4 regions of the Rhizobium sp. TBD182 genome follow, and region 2 is predicted to be linked to each of the others. Evidence: riboswitches for the same ligand, from Rfam matches in the RefSeq annotation. Region 2 holds a riboswitch; each other region holds the start of a gene.
What was found. Region 2 has a riboswitch for cobalamin ahead of T18_RS05020 (CbtB domain-containing protein). Riboswitches for the same ligand answer to the same signal wherever they lie in the genome.
Positions count from the first base shown of each region.

Region 1: another riboswitch for cobalamin. It lies ahead of T18_RS10015 (ABC transporter substrate-binding protein); the one in region 2 lies ahead of T18_RS05020 (CbtB domain-containing protein).
Region 3: another riboswitch for cobalamin. It lies ahead of bluB (5,6-dimethylbenzimidazole synthase); the one in region 2 lies ahead of T18_RS05020 (CbtB domain-containing protein).
Region 4: another riboswitch for cobalamin. It lies ahead of nrdH (glutaredoxin-like protein NrdH); the one in region 2 lies ahead of T18_RS05020 (CbtB domain-containing protein).

Region 1 covers NZ_BDLN01000002.1:275,107-277,302, reverse strand. The annotation lists gene T18_RS10020 (GNAT family N-acetyltransferase) at 1-289, shown strand, start outside; cobalamin riboswitch at 329-565, shown strand; partial or broken gene T18_RS10015 (ABC transporter substrate-binding protein) at 808-1,761, shown strand; gene T18_RS10010 (FecCD family ABC transporter permease) at 1,758-2,196, shown strand, end outside.
Region 2 covers NZ_BDLN01000001.1:992,001-994,196, forward strand. The annotation lists gene T18_RS05015 (CbtA family protein) at 1-715, opposite strand, end outside; gene T18_RS05020 (CbtB domain-containing protein) at 726-908, opposite strand; cobalamin riboswitch at 1,075-1,300, opposite strand; gene T18_RS05025 (c-type cytochrome) at 1,392-2,196, opposite strand, start outside.
Region 3 covers NZ_BDLN01000001.1:264,582-266,777, forward strand. The annotation lists gene T18_RS01400 (TolB family protein) at 1-666, shown strand, start outside; cobalamin riboswitch at 794-980, shown strand; gene bluB (5,6-dimethylbenzimidazole synthase) at 1,078-1,794, shown strand; gene T18_RS01410 (DUF2865 domain-containing protein) at 1,864-2,196, opposite strand, start outside.
Region 4 covers NZ_BDLN01000001.1:1,756,853-1,759,048, reverse strand. The annotation lists gene T18_RS08800 (nucleoside triphosphate hydrolase) at 1-161, shown strand, start outside; cobalamin riboswitch at 293-517, shown strand; gene nrdH (glutaredoxin-like protein NrdH) at 773-994, shown strand; gene nrdI (class Ib ribonucleoside-diphosphate reductase assembly flavoprotein NrdI) at 1,007-1,405, shown strand; gene nrdE (class 1b ribonucleoside-diphosphate reductase subunit alpha) at 1,393-2,196, shown strand, end outside.

The DNA of each region.
Region 1 (2,196 bases), on a different contig from region 2:
TACCGCTTTTGCGCTGCGCCGTGCGGCAGGGCGGGGCCACATTATCGGTCCGGTCGTTGCGGGTGCGGACATGGATGCGATTGCGCTTGTGAGGCGGCATTTTACCGATCTGGACGATGAGCTGGTGCGTCTCGACACCATCAGCGACAATAGTCTCTTTATTGATTTTATTGCGCAATCCGGGCTGGTGGTGATTGAAACCCTTACCACCATGTCCAAAGACGCGCCGCAACCGGCGCCTTCCGGCGCTACAAAAATTTTCGCGTTGGCGGGTCCGTCTTTGTGCTGAGCTGCAGCACTATCGCAATTGACGCCCCGGCGCTTGCCCCTTATGTCAGAAAGTGACGGTTCCTGAAGCCGAAGGGCAAAGGGATTAATAGGGAACATGGTGCGGGTGATTTCTATCGCCCAATGCCGTGGCTGCCCCCGCAACTGTAAGCGGATTGCCGCTCATCCTCGTGACGCCTGAAAAGCGTCATGCCACTGCACCCTTCAAGGTGCGGGAAGGCAGATGAACGGCGTATATTCGTGAGCCAGGAGACCTGCCGTCATAATATTGACCATCGTTACGGGCGGGGATGCCCGGAAGAGGAGCTGATTATGACCTTTCCGTCCGCGGAAACGTATTTAGAGTCCCGTTCTCCATCTCCACACTTGTTGTCGCTCTGTCACTACGCGTTTTGACGCGCGGCCTGCGGATCACGCCACTTTACTTAGACTGGAGAACATATGTTTCATTTCAAACGCCTGCCGGTTTCCGCCGTTCTTCTGGTTGTCGCATTAGCGGCCTTGCCCGCCGGTGCCGCTCAGGCTGCCGAAACCACCTATCCGCTGACGATCAATAGCTGCGGCCACGAAATCACCTTCAAGCAGGCGCCCGCCCGCACAGTATCGGTCGGCCAGAGCACGACCGAGGTTCTCTATCTGCTCGGCGTGGCCGACAAGGTGGTAGGTACGGCGCTGTGGATCGGCCCGGTTCTTAAGGGTTACGAGGACGCCAATGCCAAGGTGGAGCGGCTTGCCGACAATGATCCGAGCTTCGAGGCGGTGGTTGGCAAGAGGCCGGACCTCGTGACGACGCAGTTCCAGTGGCAGATCGGTCCCGAAGGCGTTGTCGGAACACCGGAGCAATTCGCCGAACTCGGTATTCCCGTTTATACCTCGCCTGCCGATTGCATGGGCAAGGACAACTCCGGCGGCGGCGACGGCGTGCGCAAGTCCGTTTTCACCATGGACCTGATCTACCAGGAGGTCCGCGACCTTGCGAAAATTTTCAACGTGCAGGATCGCGGCGAGGAAGTCGTTGCCGACCTGAAAAAGCGTGAGGAAGCCGCCCGCGCCAAGATCGCTTCGGCGAATGGCAAGATTTCAGCAGTCTTCTGGTTCTCCAGCGCCGAGCTGGATATCGATCCTTACGTGGCGGGCCGCAATGGTGCGCCGGGTTACATCATGTCCGCGCTCGGACTGAAGAACGTTATCGAAAGCGATGAGGAATGGCCGACTGTTGGCTGGGAAACCATCGCCAAGGCCAATCCGTCCGTGATCGTTGCCGGCAAGATGGACCGCCGGCGTTTTCCCGCCGATGACGTCGCCGTCAAGCTCAAGTTCCTCGCTACCGATCCGGTTGCCAGCATCATGCCCGCCGTCAAGGCGGCCCATGTCTTCGAAATGGACGCGCAGGCGATGAACCCGACCATCCGCACGATCGAAGGCATTGAAACGCTGGCCGAGGCGATTTCCACAGCCGGTCTCGCCAAGTGAACGGTCTTTCCGTCAATCTTGGCAGGGCGGGTCTGGCTTTTGCCGCACTCGCCCTGCTGCTCGTCGCGCTGATGGCCGGTGCGGCCATCGGCGAGACTGCCATTCCGTTCGACGTGGTGGCAAAGACCATTGCCAATCGTGTCTTCCATGCGGGTTATCCGCTGGAGCCGCTGGATGAGGGCATCGTCTGGAGTTACCGCCTCAGCCGCGCCGTTGTTGCCGCGTGCTGTGGCGCCTCGCTGGCGCTGGCCGGTGCGGTGCTTCAATCACTTCTGCGCAACCCGCTCGCCGATCCATATATCCTCGGTATTTCCGCAGGCGCCTCAACCGGGGCCGTGGCCGTGGCGCTTCTGGGCTTCGGGGCGGGGTTCCTGACGATGCCGGCCGGCGCCCTGATCGGGGCTTTTGTGGCTTTTTCGCTTGTCAGCCTTCTGG
Region 2 (2,196 bases):
AAGCCTGCTGGAAGCGCTTCAGGAAAAACGCGCTCAATGTTCCGAGCAAGGCCCAGAAGACAAAGCTGGTCACGGTGGCGGCGACGATGAACTGCCGTTCCAGCGGCAGCGGTGCCAGCGCATGTTCACCTTCCGGCGGCAGGGGCGCGCCCACCACATGTGGTGCAACGATCAACACCAGTGCGAGCACGATTGCCCAGGGTTCGCGGCGGAATGCGATCAGCGCAATGCCGCCTGCGGTCGCCGCAACCGTCGAAAGCCACCAGATTTGACGCGCCTCAAGCGCGGCCGCCGGGCTGCCCGGTAGTTCCGGCGGCAGGCCGATCATCGGCGCAAGCATGACGGCGGCAAAACCGGCCACACCCCACAAAAGGCCTTCGCGCCAGCCGGCATCGGTGCCGCGCAGCGAGATGAGGCCGGTCAGCACCAGCGCATAACCGATGGCGGTCAGCACGTTGGCGGCGACCGTATAGGCGGTGCGCTCGAAGCCGTCGGCCGGAGACCAGGCTTCCTCGTTATGTTCGTGCGCGGGAACGGCAGCGCCGGTCGTGGCCGGAGCATCGTGGCTGTGGGGCGCTTCGCCACCCGCATTTTCATAGGTTTCCGCCTTCAGGATCAGCGGCGTGGTGCCGAAAGCCTGCATGGCCGAAACGGCGAAGCCGCCAACGATGCCGACGAGGACGGCGGTAAAAACTATACTGCGAAAGAACGACATGCTTCCCACCTCAATGGCAAGGGAAAGCATTGGCATGACGTGTGTCATGCGCGGCGTTGTGAACGGCTTCCACATGCGAAAAGCCGACAAAACCGACGACGAACAGACCAAGCACGATCGCCGTCAGCGATTGCGCGAAGCTGCCCGTTTTTGCTGAAACGGCGGCATTTGCCGTATTCTGGTTGATAGACATGGTGACCCCTCTTACGGCGCGACCCCGCGCCTTTAGACGCGGCGGAACGGCAAAACGCCGTGCAGCCGCATGCGATACACTTCACCACGGGGATACGAGACTGACACAGGGCGGCACGTCCAAGCGCCACCACCCTGAAATTCCGCTCTTCCGGACACCCCGCCGGCATGGACATTTCCGTGATGGCAGGTCTCCTGGCTTACGGGTCAAAACCTGAAACACCTTCCCGGCATTGCCCTCGCCCATATTCGGCGAGATGCTTACCAGTGGCATTTCGTTTCAGGCTCTCCGCTCACAGTTGCGGGGGCAGCCACGAATGAGGATGTCTCCCTATCGTGTTCCCTTTTCACCTTCCGGAACGCCCGGAAGGAACCATCACAGGATCGTTATCCGATGGGTGTGGGTTGGAGTCAATGGCAGGCCAGCGTGAGAATTGCGCGCCGTGGCTGGATGCCGGATCAAGTCCGGCATGACGGCAAAAGGCTACCGTGCCGGGATGGCCTTTAGATAGGCGGCGATCGCATTTCGATCATCGGCCGTCAGATGCGCCATGTTCTGCTGCACCTTGACCATGGAGCCGCCGACGCTGTCGAATTCCGGGGTGAAGCCGGTTTCCAGATAGTTGGCAATATCGGCCGCCTCCCAGCTTCCGACGCTCTGCGAGCCGGGGGTGATATCGGGAATGCGGCCCTCGCCTTCGGGATTGGGACCACCGGCCAGCCATTTGCCATCGAGAAAACCGCCAAGCGCATTGCGCGGCGTGTGACATTCGCCGCAATGGCCCGGGCCTTCCACCAGATATTGGCCGCGCAGCAATTCGGCATTGGCATCGGCAAGCTCGACGCGGGGTGGCGCGGATGTATCGAAATAGAGGAATTTCCAGCCGCCCAATGCCATGCGCATGTTGAAGGGGAACGGCAGTTCGTGATCCGGCGCGTCATTCTGGCTGGCGGGCAGAACCCGCAAATAACCGAAGAGGTCGTTGATGTCCTTCTGCGTCATGCGGGCATAGGAGGCGTAAGGGAAGGACGGGTAAAGATGTTCGCCGTTCTTGCCGACGCCGCGCGTCATCGCATCGCCGAATTCCGAAAGCGTCCAGCCGCCAATGCCATGCTGCGGATCGGAGGAAATATTGGGCACATGGAAGGTGCCGAAGGGGCTTTTCAACGCTTGCCCGCCCGAAAGCGTCAAAAGCGCATCGCCCTTGGCATCTGGTGCCGCATGGCAACTTGCGCAGCCACCCGCCCAGAACAGCGTTTCGCCATTGGCAAGGTCCGGCTCGCCAAGG
Region 3 (2,196 bases), 730 kb from region 2:
CCGGACAAGGTCGATACTGGCTTTGCGACAATCTGCAACAATGACCACGGCATTTCGCCTGATGGTTCGCTTTATGCCATTTCCGACAAGGTGGAGTTAGGCAAGAGTGCCATCTATCTGCTGCCTTCGACGGGCGGAACGCCGCGTCTGATGACTAAGAACCTTCCCTCCTACTGGCACGGCTGGTCGCCGGACGGGAAAGGTTTCGCCTATTGCGGCATTCGCGATCAGGTTTTCGATATTTATTCCATGGACATAGACAGCGGCGTTGAGACACGCCTTACCCATGGTGAGGGCCGCAATGACGGGCCGGATTATTCGCCGGATGGAGAATGGATCTATTTCAACTCCAGCCGCACCGGCCAGATGCAGATCTGGCGCGTGCGGGTGGATGGCTCGGCCGTCGAGCGTATCACCGACAGCGTCTATGGCGACTGGTTCCCGCATCCGTCTCCCAGCGGTGACAAAGTCGTCTTCGTCTCCTACGACGCCGATGTCTTCGACCATCCGCGCGACCTTAACGTGCGCGTGCGGCTGATGGATATGGATGGTGGCAATGCCGAAACGCTGTTTGACCTTTTCGGCGGGCAGGGAACGATGAATTCGCCCAACTGGTCACCGGACGGGGATGAGTTCGCTTATGTGCGGTATTTTCCCGTTGGGTGAGGCGGTAGGGGTGCTTCAGCTGGCGCGCGTCTGCGCGGCGGCTGAAGGCCGCAATACGCCGGTGAGGTGGCCACGGTCACATTGCCGCATCGCTGCGCAAGATACTTGTATTTGCAATCTTTGTTGCTCATAAGCTTCTTCGTCAGGTGCCTGCCCTTTAGGGCGGGAGAATCGGGAATCCGGTGCAAGACCGGAACGTGCCCAGCGCTGTGAGGCGGATGCCCTTTTTCTTGATGCCACTGAATCCATTCGGGAAGGCGAAAGTGGGCGGATGAAGCCGAGTCAGAAGACCGGCCTGACAGGATAGACCAGACCGCGTGGACGGCGGCAGGTTGTTGCAGCAGCGCGTCGTGCAGGTGAAAACCGGAGCCGGTTTTCGTGGCGGCGCGCCAGCATTGTTGGGGATAGACGATGCCGACCGATCCACTCGCGACCAGTTCGCTTGACGCCAATGCATTCGATCACGCGCTTTCGCCCGCCTACCCGTTTTCCGAGGGGGAGCGAGAGGCGATCTACCGTGCCATCGAAACCCGCCGTGATGTGCGCGACCAGTTCCTTCCGGATCCATTGCCGGAAGATGTGGTCGAGCGCTTGCTGAAGGCGGCGCATTCCGCGCCATCAGTCGGTTTCATGCAGCCGTGGAATTTCACGCTCGTCACTGACGGTGCGGTCAGGCAGGCAACCTGGGTTGCCTTCAGCCGCGCCAATGGCGAGGCGGCGGCGATGTTCGAGGGGGAGCAGCAGGCGCTTTACCGCAGCCTCAAGCTTGAGGGCATCCGCAAGGCGCCGCTCAGCATCTGCGTCACCTGCGATCCGACGCGTGGCGGCAAGGTGGTGCTGGGCCGTACCCACAATCCGCGCACCGATGTCTATTCCACCGTCTGCGCCATCCAGAACCTCTGGCTTGCAGCGCGCGCCGAAGGCATCGGCGTCGGCTGGGTCAGCATTTTCCACGATAGCGACATTCGCACCATTCTGGAGATTCCCGACCACATCGAGATCGTCGCCTGGCTATGCCTCGGCCGCGTCGATACACTTTATACCGAGCCGGAACTGGCGGTGAAGGGGTGGCGCCAGCGCGTGCCGCTGGACGAGCTGGTGTTTCGCAATCGCTGGGGCGGGCGGTAAAGAGAACACGCGACCGTCTTGTGAGTGAGACAGAGCGTTGCCAACTCCATACCGTGTGCCTGATGGGAGCTATTGCTGCGGCTGAATGCCCTTCAGCGCCGGGTTCTTCAGGTCGATCCGGCCTGTCTGGTCGGGCAGGAATTTAGGGCCGATGACGCGGACCCTGCTGTTGTTCGGGTCATAGTCGCGTTCCGGAACCGGTTGTTCCGGCGGCTTTGCGGCCTGCTGCAGTTCGGTTGGTTTTTTGGGGGTGTCACCTTGCGGTGATGGAATGGTCGTGATGCTGGAATAGGGTTTCTCAGCTTCCGGCCGCGCAGCCTCCTGCTGCTTCATCTCCTCGTGATAGGCGGCCATGTTGCAGGCGCAGCCTGGGGCTTTCGTTGAGGCATTTCGATAAGCAAA
Region 4 (2,196 bases), 760 kb from region 2:
CCGTTGCGGTGCTCGAGGAACGCCTGCGGGATAGATGGCAGGGCTATGGTCTCGATGCGACCGAGATTCACGCCAAACTGTTCGAAAATGATCTTCCCAACGGAAAGCGGGTGATTGAGAACTCCCGCCCCGCCGATATTCGCATCGATATCTGGGAATAACCCGCCGCTTCCGTCCGTAGGCGGCATCAAGCATTCACCGTTAAGCCTTTGTTGACCATGTGTTGAATCTTTTTGATCCACAGGGTGGGGCTTTCGCATGTCTAATTATTGACGAAAAAAAATCCTCATATACTATATGTGGTGTTCAAGGTTCTTTCGATTCGCAAGCGTCGGGAGCTAAGACGGGAATTCGGTGCGCAACACCATTATGGGGAAGCAATGCCGAAACTGCCCCCGCAACTGTAAGCGGTGAGCATCGTTCCGATTTGAGCCACTGGCGCTAAAAGCTCCGGGAAGGTGGGAATGGATGTTTTGACCCGCAAGTCAGGAGACCTGCCTTGAGCGAAAACGTCCACGGGCGGGGTGTCCGGAAGGAAGGTGTATGACGCAAATGAATTGCGTGCGCCCTTTTCTGCCCCCTCCAGAACAAGCTTCGGGGTGAAGTCATGCCAGTGCATTTTTATGAGTTTCTACGCTCGTCGGCGTAGACAGCGATCTTACGCGGCCTCACCCGCGCGCCTCGCCAGAATGACAGAACCATCGCCACCCGCTTGTGATTGCAGGCGGGCAATGTTGAGCCGTGCGTAAAAGCGGCTTCGAAAGAGGAAACAATGACCGTCACCGTTTACAGCAAGCCCGCCTGCGTCCAGTGCACTGCCACCTATCGTGCGCTTGACCGCATCGGTGTCAGCTACGAGATCGTCGATATCTCCGAAGATGCGGATGCCCTCGATCGCGTTCGCGGCCTTGGTTACATGCAGGTTCCCGTGGTCGTTGCCGGCGAACGCCATTGGGCGGGTTTCCGTCCGGACATGATTGGCTCGATCAGCTGAGGAGGCGATGCGATGGGGCTGATCGTCTATTATTCCAGCCGGTCTGAGAACACTCATCGCTTCCTTCAGAAACTGGGGCGACGATTGCTTCGCCTGCCGCTCGGCGCCGAGGAAGACGTTCCTCACGTGTCGGAGCCCTATGTTCTCGTCACCCCCACCTATGGGGGTGGCGGCATGAAAGGAGCGGTACCGAAACCGGTTATCCGGTTTTTGAACGAGCCCTCAAACCGAAATCTCATTCGCGGCGTCATCGCGGCGGGAAATACGAATTTTGGCGCAGCTTTCGCATCCGCCGGAGATATCGTGTCGCGTAAATGCGCGGTGCCGTTTCTCTACCGCTTCGAGCTTCTCGGCACGGAGGAAGATGTCGCCAACGTCAATCATGGATTGGAACGATTTTGGACACGCTGACCTCGAGCGCGGTGCGCAACACGGATGCCAAACAACAAGTAACCGCTGCGCAGAAACACCTGGACGCGGGACTGGACTATCACGCGCTGAACGCGATGCTGAACCTCTACGATGAAAACGGGAAGATCCAGCTCGACAAGGACCGCCTTGCGGCACGGCAATATTTCCTTCAGCACGTCAACCAGAACACGGTGTTTTTCCATAATCTCAGGGAAAAGCTCGATTATCTCGTGACTGAGGGATATTACGAACAGGAGGTGCTGGACCAGTATTCCTTCAATTTCGTCCGTGACCTCTACGACGAGGCCTATGCCAGAAAGTTCCGTTTTCCGACATTTCTCGGCGCCTTCAAATATTATACGTCCTATACGCTGAAGACCTTCGACGGAAAGCGTTACCTGGAGCGTTATGAGGACCGCGTCTGCATGGTGGCGCTGGCTCTGGCGCGTGGCGACGAGCAGCTTGCCCGCGATCTGATGGATGAAATCATTTCCGGCCGCTTCCAGCCGGCAACCCCGACCTTTCTCAACGCTGGCAAGAAAAGCCGCGGTGAGCTGGTTTCGTGTTTTCTGCTGCGTGTGGAAGACAATATGGAAAGCATCGGCCGGTCCATCAATTCAGCATTGCAGCTTTCCAAGCGGGGTGGTGGCGTAGCACTGTCCCTGACCAATATTCGCGAAGCCGGCGCGCCGATCAAACAGATCGAAAACCAGTCCTCCGGCGTCATTCCTGTCATGAAGCTGCTGGAAGATTCGTTCTCCTACGCCAACCAGCTTGGCGCGCGCCAGGGC